2 regions of the Stenotrophomonas sp. STEN147 genome follow, and region 1 is predicted to be linked to the other one. Evidence: predicted binding sites of a transcription regulator. Region 1 holds the regulator's gene; the other holds the start of a gene.

Evidence for each region. Region 1 encodes FliA, which starts transcription of late flagellar genes. Its sites were predicted from a motif close to TAAAGTTTNNCNNNCNNNGGCCGATAA; they were not measured.
Region 2: the regulator FliA is predicted to act here: its motif matches at 2,649-2,675, upstream of ACVOKU_RS08355 (methyl-accepting chemotaxis protein).

The regions. Positions count from the first base shown of each region.
Region 1 is NZ_JBRRCG010000002.1:16,977-22,832, reverse strand. Features, by position in the region: gene flhA (flagellar biosynthesis protein FlhA) at 1-265, shown strand, start outside; gene flhF (flagellar biosynthesis GTPase FlhF) at 411-2,063, shown strand; gene ACVOKU_RS02955 (MinD/ParA family ATP-binding protein) at 2,050-2,937, shown strand; gene ACVOKU_RS02950 (RNA polymerase sigma factor FliA) at 2,934-3,677, shown strand; gene cheY (chemotaxis response regulator CheY) at 3,735-4,127, shown strand; gene ACVOKU_RS02940 (protein phosphatase CheZ) at 4,127-4,732, shown strand; gene ACVOKU_RS02935 (chemotaxis protein CheA) at 4,735-5,856, shown strand, end outside.
Region 2 is NZ_JBRRCG010000006.1:42,456-48,311, reverse strand. Features, by position in the region: gene ACVOKU_RS08370 (PAS domain S-box protein) at 1-1,079, shown strand, start outside; gene ACVOKU_RS08365 (hypothetical protein) at 1,142-1,381, shown strand; gene ACVOKU_RS08360 (DUF5694 domain-containing protein) at 1,391-2,479, opposite strand; gene ACVOKU_RS08355 (methyl-accepting chemotaxis protein) at 2,906-4,741, shown strand; gene ACVOKU_RS08350 (GGDEF domain-containing protein) at 4,738-5,856, opposite strand, start outside.

The DNA.
Region 1 (5,856 bases):
GCAATTGGAACGTGTCTTGCAGGAGTCCACGCAGGGCAACGGCGCCGCGCTGGAACCCGGGCTTGCCGAGCGACTGCATCAGAGTCTGGCCGAATGTGTCAGCAAGCAGGAAGCCCGCAACGAGCCCGCGGTCGTGCTGGTTCCCGGCCCGGTACGTGCCGCGCTGGCACGCCTGGTCCGTCACAGCGTTCCGTCGCTGTCGGTACTGGCGTACAGCGAAGTGCCGGAGGACAAGCGCCTGAAGCTGGTCGGAACGATCAGCTGACGCCGCCCACCGATGCGTCAGAAAACAGACACCACCTTCGAACCACCGCAACAGACAGATGCCAAGGGGAACCCGTTCCGTGCAGACCACCGACCACCCGCGTTCTCCCACCACCCCCCCGCCGTCCCCGTCCCGTGACCTCAGCATGAAAATCAAACGATTCGTCGCCGCCGACATGCGCTCGGCCATGAACCTGGTGCGCAAGGAACATGGTCCCGATGCTGTGATCCTGTCCAACCGCCGGATCGAGGAAGGCGTCGAGATCGTCGCCGCAGCCAACTATGACGAGAGCGCGGTGCAACGCGCGCTGGAAGCCTCGCGGCGCGACGTGGCTCCGCCGCCGCCGAAACCGCGCACCGCTGCGGATGCAGTGATCGCCGCGGTCACCCGTCGCCGCTCCGCGACACCGGCCCAGCAGCCGGTGACGGCCACCACATCGGCCGTGGCCGCCCTCGCCCGCGCGGCCGTCGGTGCCACCGGCCGCACCCTGGACAGTGCGGACGAGATCGTGCCCACCCGCGGCAGTTCCGGCTTCGCTGCCACCCTGGCGCGTGCCACCGTCAACGATCCGGCACTGCCGGAGCAGATCTTCGCGCCGTTCGCGAGCGCCGTCGCGGCTCCCGCCCCGGCGCCCGCCAACCGCGCCCGTTTCCTGATCGACCCGCCGCTGGACGAGCATCACGAATCCCCCGCGCCGGCAGTGCTGCCGCCGCCGCTGCCGATCACCGCTGCGGCCACTGCGCAGGCCGAGGCCGTGCACCCCGAACCGCCGTACGCGCAGGACGTCGCCGAGACCACGCCCGCCCCCATCGCGGCCGCCGAAGCGGAAACCGCGCCGGCGCCGGCCCCGCTCCTTGCCCCGGCACCGGTACTGACGGTGGTTGCACAGGACGATGCCGAGATCCGCCAGCTGCGCCACGAAGTGGCCGGCATGCGCCAGGTCATCGAGCGCGAGATGAACCGCTTCACCGACGAGCGCCTGCGCGGCTGCCCGGTGCGGGCGACCGCCCTGGACCTGATGGACGAGTACGGATTCGATGCCGGGCTGGCCCGCGATGTGGCCATGCAGATACCGCTGGAAACCGAAGCCCACCGCGGCCGCGGGCTGATGCTGGGCCTGATCTCGCGCAGGCTGCCGATCGCGCCGGTCGATCCGCTGGAAGAAGGCGGCGTGATCGCTCTGGTCGGTCCAACCGGGGCCGGCAAGACCACCACCATCGCCAAGCTCGCCTCGCGCTTCGCCGAAAAACACGCGCCGCGCGACGTGGCCCTGGTCACCACCGACACACTGCGCATCGGTGCCCGCGAGCAGCTGTACGGCTATGGCCGCCAGCTCGGCATCGCGGTGCATGAAGCCAACAGCGGTACCGACCTGGACCAGCTGCTGGAGCGGCTGAAGGACTACAAGCTGGTGCTGATCGATACCGCCGGCCTGGGCCCGCGCGACCGCGCCCTGACCGCGCAGCTGCAGTGGCTGCGTGCCGCCCGCCAGGTCCGCACTCTGCTGGTGCTGCCGGCCAATACCAGCTTTGGCGACATGGACGAGGTGGTGCGCCGCTTCGGCGCGGCCAACCTGCAGGGCCTGGTACTGAGCAAGCTGGATGAGACCGGCCGCTTCGGCAACGCCCTGTCAGTGGCGGTAGACCACGCGCTGCCGATCACCTGGGTGACCGATGGCCAGGACGTTCCGGACGACCTGCACCGGGCCAGCGCGGCCAATCTTGTACTTCGCCTTGAAGATTTGCGCCGAGCGGCCGATATGCCCTGCAACCCGGAGTTGAACCATGCCGTCGCGTGAGTACGCCAAGCTGACCAAGACCTTCCCGCTGTCGGCCACCCGCAGCGAGCCGCTCGGCCCTGTGCGCACCATCGCCGTGACCGGCGGCAAGGGCGGCGTCGGCAAGACCAACGTCTCGGCCAACCTGGCCGTGGCGCTGGCCGGCATGGGCAAGCGCACGCTGCTGCTCGACGCCGACCTGGGCCTGGCCAACATCGACGTGATCCTGGGCCTGAATCCCACCCACACCCTGGCGGATCTGGTCGCCGGCCGCTGCTCGCTGGAAGACGTGATCGTCGAAGGTCCGAACGGCGTGCTGGTGGTGCCGGCCGCGTCCGGTCGGCGGCACATGGCCGAGCTGGCCCCGGCCGAGCACATCGGCCTGGTGAACGTGTTCTCCGAACTGGAACGCGAGCTGGACATCATGGTGGTGGACACCGCCGCCGGCATCACCGACGGCGTGCTGACCTTCTGCCAGGCCGCACAGGACACGGTTGTCGTGGTCTGCGACGAACCGGCCTCGATCACAGACGCCTACGCACTGATCAAGGTGCTGTCGCGCGAGCGCGGCGTGGACCGCATCCAGGTGGTGGCCAACATGGTGCGCGACCCCAACGAGGGCCGCGTGCTGTATGAAAAGCTGACCCGGGTCTGCGAGAAGTTCCTTGCCGATGTCTCGCTGAACTACCTGGGCTGCGTGCCGCAGGATGACTGGCTGCGCCTGTCGGTGCAGCGCCAGCAGCCGGTGGTCAAGGCCTATCCATCCAGCCCGTCGGCCCTGGCGATCACCGAGATCGCCCGTCGCACCGCCCGCTGGCAGGCCCCCACCGAGCCACGCGGTGGCGTTGAATTCTTCCTCGAGCGCATCCTCAAGCAACGCGGGGTGGCAGCATGAAAGGCGCGGCCCAGTACAGGGAAGTCCAGCGCTCGGCGGCGACCGAGGTCATCGCCCAGCACTCGGACCTGGTGCGGCGCATCGCCCATCACCTGGCCGCACGCCTGCCGGCCAGCGTCGAAGTGGACGACCTGATCCAGGCCGGCATGATGGGCCTGATCGAAGCCTCGCGCAGCTACGACGCCGACCAGGGTGCCTCGTTCGAGACCTATGCCTCGATCCGCATCCGCGGTTCGATGATCGACGAGATCCGCCGCGGCGACTGGGTACCGCGCTCGGTGCATCGGCGTGCCCGCGATGCGGCCGCCACCATCCGCCGCCTGGAGCAGACCACGGGCCGTGCAGCCAGTGCCACCGAGGTGGCGGCGGCCATGGACATGCCACTGCCCGAGTACCTGCGGCTGATGGAGGACGCCTCGCGCGGCCAGGTCCTCAGCCTGGAATCGCGCATCGAAGACCAGGGCGAACTGGACACCGTCGCCCAGGGCGGACCCACACCGCAGCAGGTCCTGGAACGTGGCGAGTTCGGCCGCGAACTGGGCAAGGCCATCGGCCATCTGCCCGAACGCGAACAGCTGGTGCTCTCGCTGTACTACGAGCAGGAGCTGAACCTGAAGGAGATCGGCGCGGTGCTCGGCGTGAGTGAATCGCGCGTCTGCCAGATCCACGGCCAGGCCGTGCTGCGCCTGCGCGGCCGGCTGAAGATCTTCGAGGCCGCGGATGCCGGGCTTGAAGAATGAACATGCCCGCGGCGGCCACGGCCACCGCAGGCGACTGAACAACAAAGGAACTCCGCTTTGAACAAGAACATGCGCATCCTGATCGTCGACGACTTCTCGACCATGCGTCGCATCGTCAAGAATCTGCTGGGCGATCTGGGCTTCACCAACACCGCCGAAGCCGAGGACGGGCATGCCGCGCTGTCGATGCTGCAGAGCCAACCGTTCGACTTCGTGGTCACCGACTGGAACATGCCGGTGATGACCGGCATCGAACTGCTCAAGGCCATCCGTGCCGATGCCAAGCTCAAGACCCTGCCAGTGCTGATGGTCACCGCCGAGGCCAAGCGCGAGCAGATCATCGAAGCGGCGCAGAGCGGCGTGAACGGCTACATCATCAAGCCGTTCACCGCGCAGACGCTGGAAGAGAAACTGGGCAAGATCTTCGAACGCCTGGCGGCCAGCGCCTGATGGACGCCACGGTCGACAAGAACGCCCTCGCCCTGCGCCTGCAGGAAGCCCTCGACGCGCTCGAATCCGGCGACGAGAGCGGTTGGCGCCAGCGCATCGACGCCCTGGTGGCTGCACGCACGCAGCCGATGATGAGCGGCCTGTCGCGGCTGGCCCGCGAACTGGGCCAGGCCTTGGGAGAACTGCCGACCGTCCCCAGCGAGGCGGGCGAGCTGGACGACGCCTGCGCGCGCCTGGACCACGTCGTGGCGATGACCGAACAGGCCACGCACCGCACTCTGGACCTGGCCGAAGAGTGCCGCAGCCTCACCGAACAGCTGCGCGCCGAAGGCCTGCAGCCGGGGCAGGATGCGCAGCTGGAGCGCATCCGCCACAACCTGACCGAGATTGCCCTGACCCAGAGCTATCAGGACCTGACCGGACAGATCATCCGTCGCGTGGTCGGCATCGTCCGCCGCGTGCACGAAGGCTTTGGCGCGCTGGGCCTGCCACCGGAGCAGCATCGCACCGATCCGGCGCTGGCCGGGCCGGCACTGAAGGGACTGGACCGCCACGCGGTCTCTCAGAACGACGCCGACGACCTGTTGTCGGACCTGGGACTGTAAGCATGAGCGCGGTATCCGACGACATCACCGCCGATTTCATCATCGAGGCACAGGAAATCCTGGATCGCCTCGGCGAACAGCTGGTGTCGCTGGAACAGGCGCCGCAGGACGCCGACCAGCTCAACGCCGTGTTCCGTGGCTATCACACGCTCAAGGGCGGCGCCGGCTTCCTCGGCATCACCGCCATGGTCGAGCTGTGCCATGCCGCCGAAGAGGCACTGGGCGCCGCCCGCGCTGGCCAGGCGGTGCTGCAGCCGCATCACTTCGATGCCGCACAGCAATCACTGGACTACCTGCAATCGATGCTGGATGCCGTGTCTTCCGGCAATGAACCCGGCTATGCCCCACCGGACCTGATCGCCCAGTTCGACGTGCACGGCGCTGCTGCGCCGGCCGCCGCCGCGCCCGCAGCGACCGCGCCCGCCGCCGGCGACCTGATCACCGACGACGAGTTCGAGGCCCTGCTCGATCAGCTGCACGGCAGCAACGCCCCCACCGCGGTGGCGACGCCGGCCAAGGCCGACGATGGCCTGATCAGCGAGGATGAGTTCGAAGCCCTGCTTGACCAGCTGCACGGCGGCGCCGCCCCCGGCGCGAAACCCGTGGCTGCTCCGCCGGCGCCTGCGCCTGCACCGCCCGCACCGCGCCCCGCGGCCGCCGCTGCCAAGCCCGCGGCCAACAAGCCGGTGGCCGAGGCCGAGCACACCGTGCGCGTGGATACCAAGCGGCTGGATGCGATCGTCAACCTGATCGGCGAGCTGGTGCTGTCGCGCAACCGGCTCAAGACCCTGCGTGCGCGCCTGCGCGACGAGGAACTGGACCGCGCCGTGTCGACCCTGGACATCGCCACCGCGCGCCTGCAGTCGGCAGTGATGCGCACACGCATGCAACCGGTCGGCAAGGTGTTCTCGCGCTTCCCCAAGGTTGCCCGCGATGTCGCCCGCTCGCTGAAGAAGGAAGTGGACCTGGAGCTGGTCGGCGCCGAAACCGAGCTTGACCGCAACCTGGTCGAGGCCCTGGCCGACCCGCTGGTGCACCTGGTCCGCAACGCCATCGACCACGGCGTGGAGATGCCCGATCTGCGCGAAGCACAGGGCAAGCCGCGCATGGGCCACGTGCGTCTG
Region 2 (5,856 bases), on a different contig from region 1:
GCTTTCTCGATCGCAACGGCAGGGTGATCTGGACGCGGCTGTCGGTATCGCTGGTGCGCAACGAACGCGGTGAGCCGGTGCATTTCGTCTCGCAGATCCAGGACATCAGCGCACAACGCAGCAGTGAACAGCGCCTGTTTGAAAGCGAGCAGCGCAGCCGCATCACCCTCGATGCCGTCGCCGACCTGGTGCTGAGCGTCAGCCTGGAGGGCCGCATCGAATATGCCAATGCCGCTGCCGTGCGCATGCTGGCCGGCGACGGCGCACAGGCGCTGGCCGGCTACAGGGTGCAGGAGGTGCTGCAACTGACCACCGAGTACGCCCCCGGCTCGATGCTGGACGTGGCCGTACTGCTGGACCCGGAAAGCAACGCGGTCGACCTGCATGCCGACCTGCTGCTGCGGCTGGGCACGGCGACGGTGCCGGTGGATCTGACCCGCGCCTGGCTGCGCGACGATGAGGGCCATGTGCGCGGTGCGGTGTGGGTGCTGCGCGACGATACCCAGCAGCGTGCACGGCAGCGCGAAGCGCGCCAGCTGGCGGAGATCGATCCGCTGACCGAACTGAGCAACCGGCGGGGGTTCGAAGTCCATCTGCAGCAGGCCATCACCCGGGTCGAGCGGACAGGCCAGGCGGCATCGCTGATGTACATCGACCTGGACCGCTTCAAGCCGGTCAACGACACCTGGGGCCACCTGGCCGGCGATGCGGTGCTGTGGGCGGTGGCCAGCGTGCTGCGCCACGGCGTGCGCGATTCGGACGTGGTGGCCCGGCTGGGCGGGGACGAGTTCGCGGTGATCCTGTCCGGCTGCACGCCGCGCCGCGCGGCGCGGATCGGCGGCGAACTGCTGCAGACCCTGGCCAGTCTCTCCATTCCCTGGGACCAGCACCGCCTGCGGGTGGGCGCCAGCATCGGTATCGCACCGCTGCTGGGCGGCATGGGGGTGGACCAGGCCGTGGCTGCGGCCGATGCGCAGTGCTACAGGGCCAAGGCAATGGGACGCAACAACGTGCAGGTGCAGGGGGAAGCCGGCGAATGGCCGGCTGAGGGCGTGGACAGCGACGCCGGTGGCGGCTGATCTCAGTCTGTGAGAGGGCGGCCGCGAATACTGCGCGCACACCCACCCCGTTGGAGAGCGACATGCGTTTCTGGACCCCGGATGCCCTGCGTGCCTTCGCGCCGGCAATGGTCGGCTGGTGGCTGGCGGTAGCCGCCTGCCTGCGTTTGGAGCAACTGCACGGCGATGCCCGGGCGCAGGCGCTGCTGCCCACTCTGCAGGGCGGCGTGGTGGTGCTGCTGATGCTGACCCTGGGTGCCATCGTGGCCGCCTGCGTGCTGCTGTGGCGGTCGCGGCGCGGGGATGCGCCGGCACGCTGCTAGCCCTGGCGCTCAGTCCAGCACGCTGTTGGCATCAACCAGCCGCACGTCGTGCATCTGGTTGAGGTAGGCCTCGTAGTAGCCCTTGTGCGAGGCGCCGACGAGGGTCAGCATGCGGGTGCCCGGGTGCTGGCCCAGCACCTCGCGCATGTTGGCGACCATGCGCAGGTTGCGGGTTTCCCAGTAGCCGACGTAGTTGCGGCCGAAGCCTTCTGGCGATGGTTCGACCAGGGCCGCGCCGAAATCGCTGTTGTAGACCTGGGCGATGGTGTCGGGCGCGTTGTAGTTCCGATAGAGCGCCAGCAGGCCATCCGTGCTGCCGAGTTCGGCGTGCAGGGCCGTATCGGCGGCCCGTCGTGCCTTGCTGGCGGGATTGTTCCAGGCGTTCATGATGGCTTCGCCAGCCGCCTTCTCCAGTGCCGCAGGGGTGGGCGAATCAGCGGTGTGGTCATCGACTGCCCACAGGCGTTCCAGGCCCAGGCGTGCGGCAAGCTCGGCCGCGATCAGGCTGACTTCGTTGCGTCGCACGGCGCGTTTGTCGAGGAACTGCACCAGTTGCGGTGACAGGCTGTCTGCGGCGCGACGCTCCTGCGGCGGCAGGCGCAGCCACTGCACCAGCGCAGAGCCGTTCTCACCTGCGGCCAGGAACAGTGCGGCCAGCCGGCGACGCTGTGCGTGCGTCGGTGTGGCGGGCCATGCCGCCAGCACGCGATCGACTTCGGCATTGGCCGCTGGAACATCCAGACCGGTGGCGGCCTGGGCAGGTGCAGGATCGACGCAGTAACTTTCCACGCTCTCGGCATAGCGGGCGGGATTGCGGCGCATGAAATCGCATTGCAGTCCGGACAGGTTCTCCACCGCGATCGCCGTCGGCCGCCATGCCTGCAGGCGCTGCAGCAGCGGCTCCAGCATTGCCGGCTGGAAGGTCGGGGGCAGGCCGGACAGGTGCGGTGAGCCCAGCACCAGCACTTCGTTGACGCGGCCGGCGGGCGGGCCCTTGAGCTGTGCGGGATTGAAACTCGGCCGATAGCCTGCATCGGCGGCCAGCGCGCCGCTGCTGCACAGGCCGAGGGCGAAAAGAGCAGCCAGGCGTGAAAACATGCGATCTCCGTGTCGATGGACGGTCCGTGATGGGCGCATCCTTGCCTGTCCACCCCCTTGCCGACAGCCCCGTTGGTCATGGCAACCTTTTCGTTGCAGGCTGCATCGCGGGCGCCGTCAGGCGCTGCAGGGGGGGAGGGGGCTGGACAGGGCCTGCTGCGGAGGGGCCTAAAGCCCGGAACGGAGGTGCCGATAACCTCACTGGATCCCGCTCCCGTCACCCGCTGCAGGACCCCAGGCTGCCCCGTCGGGCGGCCCGCGCAGTGTGTTCCGCCGCTCCCGGATACCGATCGCACCCGCCCCCAGATGTTCTTGCCCGTTGCTCGAGAGGTGCCTGCCGGCACCTGTAGTCCAAGCAATTGATGTCGCCGTCGGGCATCCCGCCTGCCGGATCGCAACCGCTTACCGGACACCGAGGATCAGACAATGCTCACTCCAGGCCTTACGGCAGGCGCACAGGCGTCAGCCGAGCTGCACGCCCGTTGGTCGCCGTGGCGTTCCCTGCTGGGCGCGCTGGCGGGACCGCCTCGGCCCGGCAGTGTCGACAGCGACCGCGGCCACGCCGAACTGGCCGCCCAGGTGGCCGCACTGCATCGCGTGCAGGCGGTGATCGAATTCGATCTGGATGGCACCATCCTGCAGGCCAACGACAACTTCCTGCAGGCGGTGGGTTATCGTCTGGACGAAATCCAGGGCAGGCATCATTCGCTGTTCGTCGACCCCGATCAGGCGTCCGGCGCCGAGTATCGGGACTTCTGGGCCCGGCTGGGACGTGGCGAGTTCGACGCCGGGCAGTACCGACGGCTGGGCAAGGGCGGGCGCGAAATCTGGATCCAGGCGTCCTACAACCCGGTGCTGGACCCGCAGGGCCGGCCCTTCAAGGTCGTCAAGTTCGCGACCGACATCACCGCGCAGAAGCTGCAGGCCGCGGACTGGGCGGGGCAGCTTGCCGCCATCGACAAGTCGCAGGCGGTGATCGAGTTCAGCCTGGACGGGCACATTCTCTCGGCGAACGCCAACTTCCTCGCCGCCACCGGCTACAGCCTGGAAGAGGTGCGCGGCCAACACCATGCGCTGTTCGTGGAGCCCGAGCTTCGCGGCAGCCTCGAGTACCGCCGGTTCTGGGAAAAGCTCGGGCGCGGCGAGTACGACGCCGGGCAGTACCGGCGGCTCGGCAAGGGCGGCCGCGAGATCTGGATCCAGGCCTCCTACAACCCCATCCTGGATGGCAACGGCAGGCCCTTCAAGGTCGTCAAATACGCTACCGACATCACCGCGCAGGTGCATGAGAACCAGGCCATGCAGCGTGCGGTGGCGCAGACCCGGGAGGTCGTGGCGGCGGCCAAGCAGGGCGACCTGACCCGTACCGTCGCCATTGCCGACAAGAGTGGCCCCATCGCCGAGCTGTGCGATGGCGTCAACGCGCTGGTCGAAGCCATGGCGGGCATCATCGGCCAGATCAAGTTCGCTGCCGATACCATTGCGGTCGGCGCGACCGAAATCGCGCAGGGCAACAGCGACCTGTCGCAGCGCACCGAACAGCAGGCGGCCTCGCTGGAAGAAACCGCCGTGTCCATGAAGGGCCTGGCCGATACGGTGCAGCGCACGGCGGCCAATGCGCGCCAGGCAAGCCAGCTGGCCGGCGGCGCAGCGGAGGTGGCTGCGCGCGGCGGCAGCGTGGTGCACGAGGTGGTGGCGACGATGGCCTTGATCAACGCCTCCTCGCGTCGCATCGTCGACATCATCGGGGTGATTGACGGCATCGCATTCCAGACCAACATCCTGGCGTTGAACGCTGCCGTGGAGGCGGCGCGTGCCGGCGAGCACGGCCGTGGGTTCGCGGTCGTCGCCACCGAGATCCGCGAACTTTCGCAGCGCTCGGCCAGCGCCGCCAAGGAGATCAAGCAGCTGATCGACACATCGGTGGCCAATGTCGGTGCGGGTACTGCGCAGGTGGAAAGTGCTGGCCGCACGATGGACGAGATCGTGCTCAACGTGCGCAGGGTCAGTGACCTGGTCACCGAGATCAGCAGCGCCTCGCAGCAGCAGAGCGATGACATCCAGCAGATGAACCACGCGGTGGACCTGATCGACCAGGGAACCCAGCAGAACGCGGCGCTGGTCGAGGAAGCGTCTGCCGCGGCGCGCAGCATGGAAGAACAGTCGGCCCACCTGCTGCAGACCGTCGCCGGATTCCGTGTGCAGGGGGCGGCGGGCGGCGCTGCCCTGCAGCATGGCGTGCCGACCCTGCGCGTGGTCTAGGCGCGCAGGGCAGGGGTCGCTGTACGTTCCGGCAAAGCGTCGCCGCAGACGCAGTTGCGGCCCGCGCGCTTGGCCCGGTACAGGGCCTGGTCGGCACGTTCGACCACGCTGTCCGGGTCCTGCCGAGCATCGGCAGCCAACCATGCCACGCCGATGCTGACGGTCACGCTGGACGGGCCGGACGGCAGCGCGGCGTCTTCGACCGCCAGGCGGATGCGCTCGCCCATGGCCATTGCATGGGCCACGTCGGGGGAAGGCAGCGCAGCGATGAATTCCTCGCCGCCGTAGCGGGCGAGCAGGTCGTCACCGCGCTGCAGGCAGCCATCGATGATCGCGGCCACCGCCTGCAGGCGGCGATCGCCCTCCGGGTGCCCGTAGGTATCGTTGAGGCGCTTGAAGTGGTCGATGTCGATCATCAGCACCGCCAGGCCCAGGCCCTGGCGCCGCGCGCGCCGTTGGGCACCCGGCAGCGATTCATCGAAACTGCGGCGGTTGCCCAGCCCGGTCAGCGGGTCACGCCGGGCCAGCGCTGCCAGCTCGTCGCGCTGGCGCTGGATGTCCACCTGGCTCAGCACGCTGCGCAGTGCATAGCCCAGCATGGCGCCGATGAAGCCCACCGTCGCCATCGTCTGGTTCGTACGCGCCATCAGCAATGCAACCAGCATCAGCAGAAGCGGCAGCATCAACGGCACGCTGGCCTCGACGAAACGCCGCAGGTTGCGCGGTACAGGCGGCGCGGTCCTGCGCCGCGGACTGCCGGCGATCACCGCCAGCAGCAGGAACAGGCCGCTGATGAGCAGATCTCCCCATCCGCCGTCCGGGGTCTGCGGCCGATACCGGCTGACGTACTGTTCGATCAGGAAGTAGCCGAGCAGGAACAGGGTGAGGGTGCGGAAGAAGTCGCGGCGATCTGCGTTGTCCTCGGCCAGGTAGCGGATCACCGCGAAGCTGAACAGCAGGCTGTTCTGCGTGGTGCTGATGGGGTTCAGGCCATGTGTCCACAGCGCGGTATCCAGCTGCGCAGTCGATTGCGCATGCGTGTAGTACAGCAGCCAGAGCAGGCAGATGATCGACAGGTCGACGCTGCGGACATGGCGGTTCCTGCTGTCGGCGCT